2 linked regions of the Magnetococcus marinus MC-1 genome follow. Each later gene encodes a partner of the first gene's protein in a complex. Links are inferred from orthologs where the notes say so. Each region holds a gene or a part of one and is shown in the gene's direction. Other genes may lie near its edges. The genes, in order: trxA and trxB.

Region 1 (6,353 bases):
GCGATTCGCCCCACGGATGTTATCCGCACACCAGAGATGCTGCGGGAGATCCTGGAGAAGGATCAATTTCGTCTATATGAGTTGATCTGGAAACGCACCGTAGCCTGCCAAATGGCCCAAGCCAAAATAGATAAAGTGGCGGCCAATTTGTCGGTGGATAGTCAAGACCCCAACGCGGCCTACCGTTTTCGCGCCACCGGCTCCTCTGTGGCTTTTGCTGGCTTTATGAAGGTCTATATGGAGGGCAAAGATGAGGTATCGGCCCAAGACCGCGAAGATGACGATGATGATAATGAGAGCATTCTGCCGCCGCTGGAGGTAGGACAGCAGCTTGAGCAAAAGTCGCTGGATGCCCGTCAGCACTTTACCGAGCCGCCGCCGCGTTATACAGAAGCCACCCTGGTTAAAGTGCTGGAGAGCTACGGTATTGGCCGACCCTCCACCTATGCGCCGACCATGTCCACGCTACAGGATCGGGGTTATGTCAAGCTGGATGCCCGCAAATTTTATCCCGAAGATGTGGGTATGGTGGTCAACAGCTACCTGACCAAACACTTCTCTACCTATGTGGATTATAACTTTACCGCCAATCTGGAGGATCAGTTGGATGCGGTCTCCCGGGGGGAGAAGAGTTGGGTCCCTTTGATGGAGGATTTTTGGCAGCCCTTTATTCAGCAGATCACGCTCAAGGATGAGACCACCTCTAAAGAGGAGGTAACCACCGAGCAGATTGATGAGCCGTGTCCCAAATGTGGCGCACCGCTCTCCATCAAACTGGGCCGCTTTGGTAAGTTTAAGGCCTGTACCGGTTATCCAGAGTGCAAGCATACCGAGCCGCTCAATAAGGAGGAGGAGGTCTCGCGTCCAGAGCCGGAGCTTACCGACATTCCCTGTGATAAGTGTGGCAAACCCATGCTGATTAAAGAGGGGCGCTACGGCAAATATTATGGGTGTTCTGGTGCACCGGAGTGCAAAAATAACCAGCCGCTGAATAAACCCAGGGATACGGGTGTGGCCTGTCCGAGCTGTGGTCAGGGCACTTTTTTGGAGAAGAAATCCAGACGGGGTAAGATCTTTTACTCCTGTTCCAACTATCCCAAGTGCAAGCAGGCGTTGTGGGATGAGCCTTTGGAGATCCCCTGTCCCAAGTGTCAGGCTCCCTTTGTGACCAAAAAGGTGACCAAAACCCGGGGTACCGAGCATATTTGCGTGGCGGAGGGGTGTGACTATAAAGAGGTGGTCGAGGCGCCCATAAAAACCTCCAAGCAGTAACCGCATGGTGGGGATTAGCCTGACCTAAGGTGTAAAAAACAGACAAGCCGGGGCGTTATGCTCCGGCTTGTCTGTTTTCAGATCCCTTATCCCTCCGTCTGTATGGGTCAAGGGGTAGCGCAAGGGCGTGTATAAGGCTTAAGAGCCTTCCACCTCTTCAGCGGTGAGGGGGGCGGGTAGGGCATCCCGTGTTTCGATGGGGGCAAGAAACGCCAGAAACTGGTCGGCGACGCGCTCCCAGGAGAAGTTCATGGCGTAGGCCCGGCATGCTGCGGGAGATTTACCCAGCGCCTTTTGAATGGCCAGGGTAAGGTCAAAATCGAGGCAGCCCATGGCGTTTTCGCCGGGGCCATCCAACTGCATGACATCCAAAGGCCCTGTAACGGGATAGGCGGCCACGGGCACGCCACAGGCCATGGCTTCGAGCATGACCAAACCAAAGGTGTCGGTCAGGCTGGGGAACACAAAGACATCGGCACTGCTAAAGAGCTGGACCAATTCGGTATCGTTATTGGTATCGAAAAAATGGACGTGGGGGTAGTGTTTTTGCAGGGTGTTTTTTTGGGGACCCCGTCCCACCACCACCTTACTGCCGGGCAGCTCCAGATCCAGAAAAGCGGGAATATTTTTTTCCACCGCAATACGCCCCACAAACATATGGATTGGGCGGGGCAGTTGCAGGAAATCTTTGGGTTGGGGGGTAAACACCTCCACATTAACCCCGTGGGCCCAGGGTTGCACATGGGGAAAGTTGCGGGCGGTTAGCTCACGATAGACCGAGGGCGAGGGGGCCATGACGGTGTGTGCTGGTTTGTGAAAACGGCGAATGCCGGCATAGAGCCAGTTTAGGGGCAGCTTGGTGCGTTCGTGAATATATTCGGGAAATTTGGTGTGGTAGGCGGTGGTAAAGGGCACTTTATGGTTTAAGCACCAACGCCGCGCGGCGGATCCCAGGGGGCCTTCGGTGGCGATATGCAGCGCCTGTGGGGCGAAGGCTTGGATCTGCCGTTTGACCCCGCGATAGGGGAACAAGGCCAGGGGGATTTCCGAATAGCTGGGGCAGGGGATGGTGGTAAAGCGGTTGGGGGTGATCATGCCAAGTACATGACCACGTTTTTCGAGCGCTTCGATGAGAGACTCTAGAACCCGGATAACACCATTACGCTGGGGATACCAAGCGTCGGATACGATTAGAATGCGCATGTGAACTCCCTTTCAACAAAGTTTTCACACAATACGCTTGTAAGCCATTGAAATGCAAATGAACTTTATGTGTCAAGCCGGTGTAAGTCTGGTAAATGGAGTGTGGATATTTGGTGCGCTTGGCCAGGGTTGGAGAAGTCAGATGGGTAAATTCAGGCAGCGGGTATGGGCAAGTTATGCAGTCCATGCGATGAGATTGTGATTTTGGGTCGTTATTGGGTGGTTGGCAACAAAAAAGGCCCACGAAGAGATTCGTAAGCCTTTGAAAAAATGGCGCGCGATATAGGATTCGAACCTATGACCTTTGGCTCCGGAGGCCAACGCTCTATCCGGCTGAGCTAACCGCGCAATCATCAAAATCTAGGATGTGCAACTATAGGTACTGGGCGCATGATTGTCAAAGGTCAAATGAGAGCAACTTGACAACAGCAGGCTGGCAACCTACGGTAGCAGGGCAGTATCCATCTTGCGGGAGATTGCAGCAGGCTAGGTGGTTAAGCGCCGCGCCTTTATTTTAGGAAATTGGAACATAAACAGCCTTAGCCTAGCCTAAGCTGGTAACATGGACAACAGTGTCAACCCTTGGGTTATACCGTAGCCCCAATCTTATACATCCAAGGGGTCGCGCCGTTTTCTTTATTATGCACAAGAGGAGCAGACCAGATCATGAGCGAACATGTCACTTCAACCACCGATAGCCAATTTGAAACAGATGTCCTGCAAGCAGAGACCCCTGTGTTGGTGGATTTTTGGGCCGAATGGTGTGGCCCTTGTAAACAGGTAGCCCCCTTTCTGGACCAGCTGGCTCAGGATAAAGTTGGCAGCCTGAAAGTGGTTAAGCTGAACATTGATGAAAACCCCAATGTTCCCGGTCGCTTTGGCGTGCGCGGTATCCCCACCCTGATGATTTTTAAAGGGGGGCAGATTCAAGCTTCTAAAATTGGCGCCATGCCCAAATCCAAACTCTATGAGTGGGTGGACGAAGCTCTGGCTGGCTAATGGGTGTCTGTAAAAGATCAAGAAAAGGCTGGTCGTTTTGACCAGCCTTTTTTTAATGGCACAAGGGTTCTACACTGTTACCACAGATCACATGCCGCGCTTTCGCTCAAGCCGAGGGTCCAACACCATGCACACCATCACCCAGCGACTGGAAACCATTCAAGAACACATGGTGCAAGCCTGTCAACGGGCGGGTCGTTCACCCCACGAGGTGCAGCTTATGGCGGTCTCCAAACGTCAGTCCAGCAGCGCCGTGAGCGAAGCAATCGAGGCCGGGCAGCTGCTGTTTGGGGAAAACCGCGTGCAAGAGGCCAAGGAGAAACAGCCCACGGTGTCTATGCCCGCTGGGGTGCAGCCCCAATGGCATATGATCGGCCCGCTGCAAAAAAATAAGATCAAATACATCGGTGAACTGTTCCACATGGTACAAACGGTGGATACCCTAACCCTGGCCCAGGCCATCGGCGCACGCATGCAGGCCGAGCAACGCCAAATGCCCATCCTATTACAGGTCAATGTGGGTGGAGAGGCGCAAAAAAATGGGATGACCGCCGAGGCCTTGGAAGAGCAGGTGCGTCACATAGCCCAGATCCCAGGGGTGCGCATTCAGGGTTTAATGACCGTGCCCCCCTATCTGGAAGATCCCCAGCAGGTGCGTCCCTATTTTCGGGCGCTCTACACCCTGGCGAACCATGTGCAACAAATGCGTCTGCCAGGGGTTGCCATGGAGACCCTCTCCATGGGGATGAGTCACGATTTTCACGTGGCTATCGAAGAGGGGGCCACCATGGTACGGGTAGGCAGCGCCCTGTTTGGGGAACGTCGCGTAGCCTAAGCGCCCACATAGATCGGTCTCTCACGGTTTGAGTCTGGAAAGCCAAGCGAACAGCGGCTATGCTCATAGCCCACATGCGAAGCAATCAAGGTAAGGATAAAAGAATGTCCAGTCAGCCCCCAATCGCCTTTCTCGGTGGTGGTAATATGGCCAGTGCCATCATCGCTGGTCTGCACAAGGTCGGCTATCCCGCCGCAAAGCTGCGTGTAGGAGAGCCCAACGCCACCCAGCGAGAGGCCTTAATCCGCCAATTTGCCATCCAGGGCCATGCCCATAATCCGGATGCCGTGGCAGAGGCGGCTTTTGTGGTGGTGGCGGTAAAACCCAATCTGGTCGCTCAAGTGTTGCGTGATGTGGCCCCGCAGCTGGCCCCCACTGCGGTGGTGCTCTCTATCGCGGCGGGGGTGGATCTAACCACCATGGCGGCGGCCTTGCCAGCGGGTCAACCCATCATTCGGGCCATGCCCAATACCCCGGCGCTGGTGGGCCAAGGCATGACCGTACTATGCCCCAATGGACATGTTGATGCAGAGCAACTCGCCCAGGCACAACGCTTGCTGGAAAGTGTGGGCCAGGTCGCGGTGGTCAAACAAGAGAGTCTCATGGATGGGGTAACCGCCCTCTCTGGCTCAGGGCCAGCCTATCTGTTTTTAATCGCCGAGGCGCTCTCGGATGGGGGGGTGGCCTGTGGTCTACCCAGAGCTCTGGCCGATCAACTGGCGGTGCAGACACTGTTGGGCTCCGCCACCCTGCTACGGGAGAGTGGTGAGCACCCCGGTGTGTTAAAAAATCGAGTGACTTCTCCCGGCGGTACCACCATTGCGGGTCTGGGCGTGCTGGAGCGGCAAGGAGTGCGAGGTGCCCTAATGGCTGCGGTAGAGGCCGCTTGGAACCGATCCAAGGCATTGGGTCAATAACCCGTTAGAGGGTAGCAGCCTTGGGGGTTGAGGTGTGCGTTTAACCGAGTACTCAGGGCGGCTTGGGCAAACATAAAATCGGAGCAGGCTGGGTGGCAGCAGGCTCTTTCAGAGATGAACCATTAAGGAAAATCACCCATGGGTATCATGAGTTCCATCGGGCAGTTGTTAACCTTTTTTCTGGGTCTCTACTCCTGGATTATTCTGTTTAGGGTGCTGATCTCTTGGGTCAACCCTGATCCCTATAACCCCATTGTGCAGCTACTCATACGCGTTACTGAGCCTGTGTTGGGGCCGTTGCGCCGGATGATTCCCAGCATAGCGGGTATAGACTTCTCCCCCATCGTGGCCTTTTTTGGCATCAATATGCTGCAAAGTTTGGTGCAGGCCATCTTCTCTTCCGGTAATGTGGGGGGGGCGATGTTGGTCATTGTGGCGCAGCTACTTCAGTTAATCTACCTGCTGGTGGTATTCTACATGGTGTTGCTGTTGGTGCGGGGGGGAATTAACGTCTACTCTTGGCACAGCTTTCGCCAAAGGCAGCCTTCTAAACTGGATCTGCGGCATCCGCTGGCGCGTTTTGTGTTCCAGGCCACCGAGCCAGCGGTACGTCCCTTGCGCCGGTTTGTGCCAACCCTCTATGGATTAGAGATCTCTCCCTTTGTCGCGGCAATCTTGACCACCTTTGTGCTGAATCTGCTACAGTTGGTGGTGGGTGCTTTGGTGGGAATCTACTAGAGATGGGACAACCATCCTGGCAGGGAGATACCCTGCACCTGACCATTCGGGTGCAACCCAAGGCTGCTCAAGAGCGGGTCATGGGTTGGCAGGGTGAGCAGTTAAAAGTTGCCCTTAATGCACCACCGGTGGATGGGGCGGCCAATAAGGCGCTGTGTCATTTTTTAGCCAAACAGTTGGGTATTGCCAAAGGTCAGGTAACGTTGGTAAGGGGGGAGAAATCCCGCGAAAAACAGCTTGTTATTCAAGGTATAAGCCCATCTATATGGCAGCAATTTTTGGAGCGGCATGGCGTGTAATACCGCATTTTCCCCCTTGGGTTAAGCATCAACGCTGCTCGCGGGGTATGATTAAGCTATGCTTTTCTTACGGTAAAGAAGGCTTTTAAG
Region 2 (6,400 bases), 4.1 Mb from region 1 along the record:
ACCTTTTTGGCCGAGAGCGTTTGTCTGCCCTCACAGAAGAGTTGGCGCGTCTTGATTCTGAGAAAGCGGGGTTGGATGCCGAGGCGGAGCGCCTGACTGTAACGGCTCCCCATAGTGGGCTTTTTCTTGATCCATTACCAGATCTGCAAGTCGGCGCTTGGCTGTCGCCCAGGCAGCAATTGGCCCTAATCCGCGCGGACGGCGCGACCATTGCCACAGCCTACGTGGCGGAAGATGACCTGGAGCGGATTCACGAGGGTGACGCTGTCCGCTTCATACCCTACAGTCTGGATCAGGCTAGCATGGTGGGCACCATTCACACCATGGATCGCAATCCCGTTAAGGTGCTGACAGACCCAGCCTTGGCGACTCTCTATGGCGGTGAAATTCCGGTGCGGGTATCGGGTCAAAATTTGGTGCCCCAAGGTGGTTTTTTCCGGATTATCATACACCTCGAAGGTCTTCCTCCCCCCATCAAGCTGGTGGGTCATGTACAGATTAGCGGGCAAGCTCAAAGCCTTGTTGGACGTGTGCTCCGCTCAGCGCTGGTGGTCTTGGTGCGTGAATGGGGGGCATGATCCTCACACCGGTGCTAGAAAATGGTAGGATAATCCCGTAAACCATGGCAGCAATGACGGCGGTGGTTTTGGCCTAGCCTAGATTTTTCATGAAAGCTATTGAAAGTTGGAACTCTCATGATACGCAACACCCAACGCATGCGATTCCTGTTGTCCGGGCTAACGCCTTGTTAAGCAAACCTTGCGGCTTTTACCTAGCCTGCACGCTGTCTAAGCACCTCGTAGAGGGCCACCCCGGTGGCGACCGAGACATTGAGCGAACCCACACCACCCCCCATGGGGATAGCGGCCAGTTGGTCGCAGCGCTCCCGGGTCAGGCGGCGTAGACCGCTGCCCTCATTGCCCATCACCAACGCCAAAGGCCCTTTGCAATCCAGCGTACCAATAAGGGGTGCCCCCGCCTCACCCGCCAGTCCGATCACCCACACATTGCGCTGCTGCAACTGCTCAATGGCGCGGGCCAGATTGGTGACTCGAATCAGATCGAGCCGCTCCGCCGCCCCTGCCGAGGCTTTAATCGCCCCCGCATTTAAAGGTGCTGTGCGGTCTTTGGGTAAAATAACCGCCAAAGCCCCAAAGGCCTCGGCACTGCGCATAATCGCCCCAAGATTATGGGGATCTTCCACCCCGTCCAGAATCACCAACAGCGGCTGTTTGGCCTTCTCCACCACATCCAGCAGATCATCCCAACTCATCGCCTCGCGGGGGGCACACCGGGCAATAACCCCTTGATGTGCCCCCCCGTCGGCCATGCGATCCATGGCGGTGCGCTCACAAAATTGAATCGGCACACCCCGCGCACGAAAGCCCTCAATCATCTCCTCAACCCGCTTGCCGTGCCGCCCTTTAAGCACCCACAGCGACGAGACGGGACGCCCACTCTCCAGCAACGCCTGCACCGGGTTGACCCCATGGATCTTTGTCTCGTCGCTCATTTACGGCTCCATTGTGTCCCGTGTTGGCCATCTTCCAGCACGATACCCTGTTGGGCGAGGGTGTCGCGAATACGGTCGGACTCTGCCCAATTTTTGGCAGCCCGTGCCGCGCTACGCTCTGCAATGAGCGCCTCGATCGCCTCGGCTTGCAGACCTTGTTCTGCCCCTATGCCGCTGCGGAACCAGAGCTCGGGATCTTGACCCGCTAAGCCCAAATGATGCCCCAAACCCCGGATCAAACGGGCCCACGTGGCAATGACAGCGGGATCTTTCTGTTCGCTGATGGCGGTATTCAGCATTTTGGCGGCCTCAAACAGAAAAGCGATGGCTTGTGGGGTATTAAAATCGTCATCCATCGCTTTGAGGTAGTTTTCCACCAAATCTTGGGGGGCACCGGCGGGCACATCGGCGGGCTCTCCAATGGGTGTACCGGGCAGCTTGCCCAGCAGCGCTTGGGCACTGCGCAGGGCGGTATAAATACGGTCCAGACCCGCCTTGGCCGCCTCTAGCAGTGAGAAACTAAAATCCAGTGGGCTGCGGTAGTGACTGTTTAAAATAAAAAAGCGCAGCACCTCACCCGGATAGAGGGCCAACAGATCCCGTATGGTGTGAAAGTTGCCCAATGACTTGGACATCTTTTCAGACTCCCCCTCTTCATTGACCACATTGACAAAGCCATTGTGGATCCAGTAGTTCACCGCATGTTGGCCGGTACACCCTTCGGTTTGGGCAATCTCATTTTCATGGTGGGGAAAGATCAGATCCCGCCCGCCGCCATGAATATCAAACGATGCACCCAGATATTTGGTACCCATGGCCGAACACTCAATGTGCCAACCGGGACGGCCCGCACCCCAAGGGGAGTCCCACTGCGGCTCTTCCGGCTTAGCCCCTTTCCATAAGACAAAATCCATGGGGTTCTGTTTATTGCTGTCTACCTCGACCCGTGCACCAGCCTCTTGCTCATCCAGCACCTTGCCAGAGAGTTGCCCATAGTTGGCAAAGCGCTCCACCGCATAATAGACATCGCCGCCACTGGCGTAAGCCACCCCTTTATCCATCAAAGTACCGATCATTTGCATCATCTCGGGCAGATGCTCGGTGGCTTTTGGTTCAATATCCGCCGGTTGCACCCCAAGCGCCGCCATATCTTGGTGAAAGGCGTCGATATAGCGTTGGGTAAGGGTTTGGATTGATTCGCCCCGTTCATTGGCCCGCTTAATAATTTTATCGTCAATGTCGGTAAAATTGCGCACATAGGTAAGGTCAAAGCCCGTTACCCGCAGATGCCGGGCGATTACATCAAATACCACCATCACCCGTGCATGACCAATGTGGCTGTAGTCATAGACGGTTACGCCGCACACATACATGCCCACTTTTCCGGGAATCATGGGAACAAATGGTTCTTTTTTGCGTCCAAGGGTGTTGTAAATGGTGATACCCACACTGTTTTCCTTGTTTATCATGTTGTTATAAAGGAGCAGGGATTATACCCCAATCATCCTTTATTTGCTATTGGATAAGGATGTGGTTATATTCACACCATACAACATCCGGACACTGTTTTTGGTCCGCTGGGCCAAACAAAATTAACCTAGTACGTCAACCACGGGTTATTTTTGCATTAAACCCTTAAAATAAACAGCTGATGTCTTATTTGGAGCAGAAATCCATGTCTGAAGCCAAGCACCACAAACTGATCATTCTCGGCTCTGGTCCCGCTGGTTTTACGGCGGCCATCTACGCAGCTCGCGCCAATCTTAGCCCTGTTGTGATTCAGGGGTTACAACCCGGTGGGCAGCTCACCATCACCACCGATGTGGATAACTATCCCGGCTTTGCGGATGGCATCCAGGGGCCTGAGCTCATGCAGCGTATGCAGGCCCAAGCGGAGCGCTTTAATACCGAGGTGATTTTTGACACAGTTATGCACGCTGACCTGAGCAAGCGCCCCTTTACCCTGAACTGTGACAGTGGCGATGTTTACACCTGTGACGCGCTGATTATCTCTACCGGTGCTTCAGCCCGTTGGTTGGGTATGGAATCGGAGAAAAAGCTCAACGGTTTTGGTGTTTCTGCCTGTGCCACCTGTGATGGCTTTTTCTTTAAAAACCAAGATGTCTGTGTGGTTGGTGGTGGGGATACGGCGGTGGAAGAGGCGCTCTATCTTTCCAACATTTGCAACAAGGTCTACTTGATCCACCGTCGCGATGCACTGCGCGCCGAAAAGATCATGCAAGATCACATGTTTGCCAAAGAGAACATCATCCCCGTTTGGGATAGCGTGCCCGACGAAATGTTGGGCGATCCCAACAAGGGCGGCCTAACCGGCGTACGCATTAAAAATGTGAAGACCGGTGCGCTTTCTGAACTGACCGTTACGGGCTGTTTTATTGCCATTGGCCACCGCCCCAATACCGAAATCTTTGGCGACCAGTTGGATAAAGATGCCAATGGCTATCTGGTTACCAAACCCGGCTCTACCGCCATGAATATTGAAGGGGTGTTTGCCGCTGGGGATGTACAAGATACCGTCTTCCGCCAAGCCATCACCGCCGCAGGCACCGGTTGTATGGCCGCCATTGAAGCGGAGCGCTGGTTGGCGGCCCACGCCTAAGTCGCCCGCCCCCCACGGATCATGTTAAGGCCGGGATCGTCAAGATCCCGGCCTTTCTGTTTGCGCCTCCCCAACCATTACCGGTATAACAGGGAGACTTTTAGCCCTTTTACCCCCCATGGCCACGCTTATGCTCACCTGCCGTCAGATTGATCTGGTGTTGCTGCTCTCAGAAAGGGTACCCCTGCAAAGCTGGGCACAAAAGGGCATGCTGGAGCGTGAGTTGGCCCTTTACCGCGCCATGCAACCCCATTTGCGTTCTATTACCCTACTCTCCGACGGCAACCGCCATGAGCTGGATTTTCGCCCACAGGTGCCGGGTATGCATATTCTCTGTAACCGCTGGGGATTACGCCCTTGGCACTATCAGCGCTGGCTTAAAATGCCTTGGCGGGGGTGGCAACGGGGCCATGTTCTCTTTAAAAGCAATCAATTGAGCAGCGCCCTGCTTGGTTTGTCGCTGGCCAATCACTTTAAGCAAAAATCCATAACCCGCTGCGGCTATTTGCTCAGCGAATTTGCCGCACTGCACCATGGTGCGGCCTCCCTGGCCAGAGTCCGAGCCTTTAGTCGCGAACACCGAGCCTTCCATGGCGCTCATCGGGCGGTGGTCACCACCCCCCATATGCATAGCCTGCTGCAACAGCGCTATGGGATTGACCCGCAAAAAATCTTTGTGCAACCCAACTATGTGGATTGCGACCTCTTTCAACCCGCGCCCCGTGTCCAACAGAATGCCACAACCCAGCGCTTGCTGCTGGTGGGGCGTCTACACCCTGAGAAAAATATTCTGGCGCTGCTCCAGGCAATGATCGGTCTGCCCAAGCTCCATTTGGATCTTATTGGTCAAGGGGAACAGTTAGAAACCTTGCAGCAGTTTGTCGCCCAACAGGCTCTCTCCGTTACCTTTCATGGTGCCCTACCCCATCGCGCTTTGGTGGATTTTTATCAACAGTGCGACCTGTTCGTGCTGCCCTCTTTGCAAGAGGGCCACCCCAAAGCACTCTTAGAGGCCATGGCTTGCGGTGCGCCAGTACTGGCCTCGGACGCACCGGGCAATCGTGATGTGGTGATGCATGGCAACAATGGCTGGCTCTGCCAAACCGACTCTGCCAGCATCCGCCACGCCCTACAACAGCTACTCCCTAACCAAGCACAGCGCCAAAGCTTAGGCCAACAAGCCCGCCACTATGCCCTGCAAGAGGTCTCTTTGCCGGTTATTGCCGCTCGCGAAATGGCCCTTTACGAAGCGATTTTTAATGACTCACAGCGGCCTTAATGCCGACACCTTAGCACCCCGATCTCAAGCAGGCTCGGAATCGTTCCTTTGCTCGTAAATTTGATTGCCTCTACCCGCCATTGGCTTGATAATCAGTGTGACATTCTTATGACAAAGCGCCTCTCAAAAAAAGCGTCGCAGCGCGATGGGGATAGGGAGTAAAGGCATGGCAAAAAAAAAGAAAAAAGGGGCCAAAGAGAAACTACTGTCCGCCGCCAAACGGCTTAAACAGGAAGAGCGTGCCCGTAAAAAGCTGATGCAGGCAACCAAGCAGCTTAAAGATCAAAAAAAAGCCTCCGCCCGTGAAGATGCACCCTCCGGCAGAGGCGCAATCCGCGTTGCCCAGCACCTGCTCACCACCCCCCAACCCGAACCCCCCAGACAGCCACCCCCCCCCGTGCAAGCCAGCGTGCCAACATTAAAAGAAATTACACCAGAAATACTGGACTTGGATCGACTACACATCTTAGGACAGATCCTTGATTATGCCATCGCCCATAATTTTCTGGATGAAGAGACCGTGCTGCGCTGGGGTAAACGCTGCGTCAATGACCCCATGCTGGCAAAGCTAAACCTAACCGTACATGATGAAAAATTACCCCCCACCAAACCCATTCGCCTCAAACCCAATCTCTATGGCGGCTAATAAAACAAATAAAATATGTTAATTAATAACTAATATACAGACTCCTTGATCTATTTCCTTGCATTCAAATTTTGAATACAACATATTGTAAATACTTATTGTCTTTAACCACCCTTTTTTTAGGGAGGCCTTTCATGCTCGAATGTATAGCCCGCATTGAGAATGATCGTCTTACCATCTGCCTGCCGAGGGATTTTTCCAACCGACACTACCCATCTTTTCGGGCCAGTTATAAAGATCATCCCAACCACTGGCACTATATAATAGACTGTTTGCAGGTCACCCATTTGGATAGTGGTGCTTTGGGCATGTTTTTATTGCTCGCTCAGCATATTGGTACGG

What was found.
Region 2: the proteins of trxA (region 1) and trxB are in contact, whole or in part, in a crystal structure (PDB 1F6M), measured with the Escherichia coli proteins. The link is inferred for Magnetococcus marinus MC-1 from one-to-one orthologs.

The regions. Positions count from the first base shown.
Region 1 is NC_008576.1:4,591,534-4,597,886, reverse strand. What follows is about bases 1,990-4,807. They hold trxA (thioredoxin), read left to right. Parts: upstream 1,990-3,141; coding sequence 3,142-3,474; downstream 3,475-4,807. Other genes in these bases: proC (pyrroline-5-carboxylate reductase), read left to right, coding at 4,414-4,807; MMC1_RS18795 (YggS family pyridoxal phosphate-dependent enzyme), read left to right, coding at 3,602-4,309; MMC1_RS18810 (glycosyltransferase family 4 protein), read right to left, coding at 1,990-2,475. Outside these bases: topA (type I DNA topoisomerase), read left to right, coding at 1-1,272; more of MMC1_RS18810, read right to left, coding at 1,411-1,989; more of proC, read left to right, coding at 4,808-5,226; MMC1_RS18785 (YggT family protein), read left to right, coding at 5,365-5,964; MMC1_RS18780 (DUF167 domain-containing protein), read left to right, coding at 5,967-6,263. UniProt on the Escherichia coli protein: Participates in various redox reactions through the reversible oxidation of its active center dithiol to a disulfide and catalyzes dithiol-disulfide exchange reactions.
Region 2 is NC_008576.1:488,538-494,937, reverse strand. The notes cover bases 2,296-5,160. They hold trxB (thioredoxin-disulfide reductase), read left to right. Parts: upstream 2,296-3,188; coding sequence 3,189-4,133; downstream 4,134-5,160. Other genes in these bases: MMC1_RS02150 (glycosyltransferase family 4 protein), read left to right, coding at 4,264-5,160; cysS (cysteine--tRNA ligase), read right to left, coding at 2,296-2,955. Also shown: MMC1_RS02170 (site-2 protease family protein), read left to right, coding at 1-578; 23S rRNA (guanosine(2251)-2'-O)-methyltransferase RlmB, read right to left, coding at 773-1,513; more of cysS, read right to left, coding at 1,510-2,295; more of MMC1_RS02150, read left to right, coding at 5,161-5,412; MMC1_RS02145 (hypothetical protein), read left to right, coding at 5,579-6,058; MMC1_RS19470 (STAS domain-containing protein), read left to right, coding at 6,193-6,400.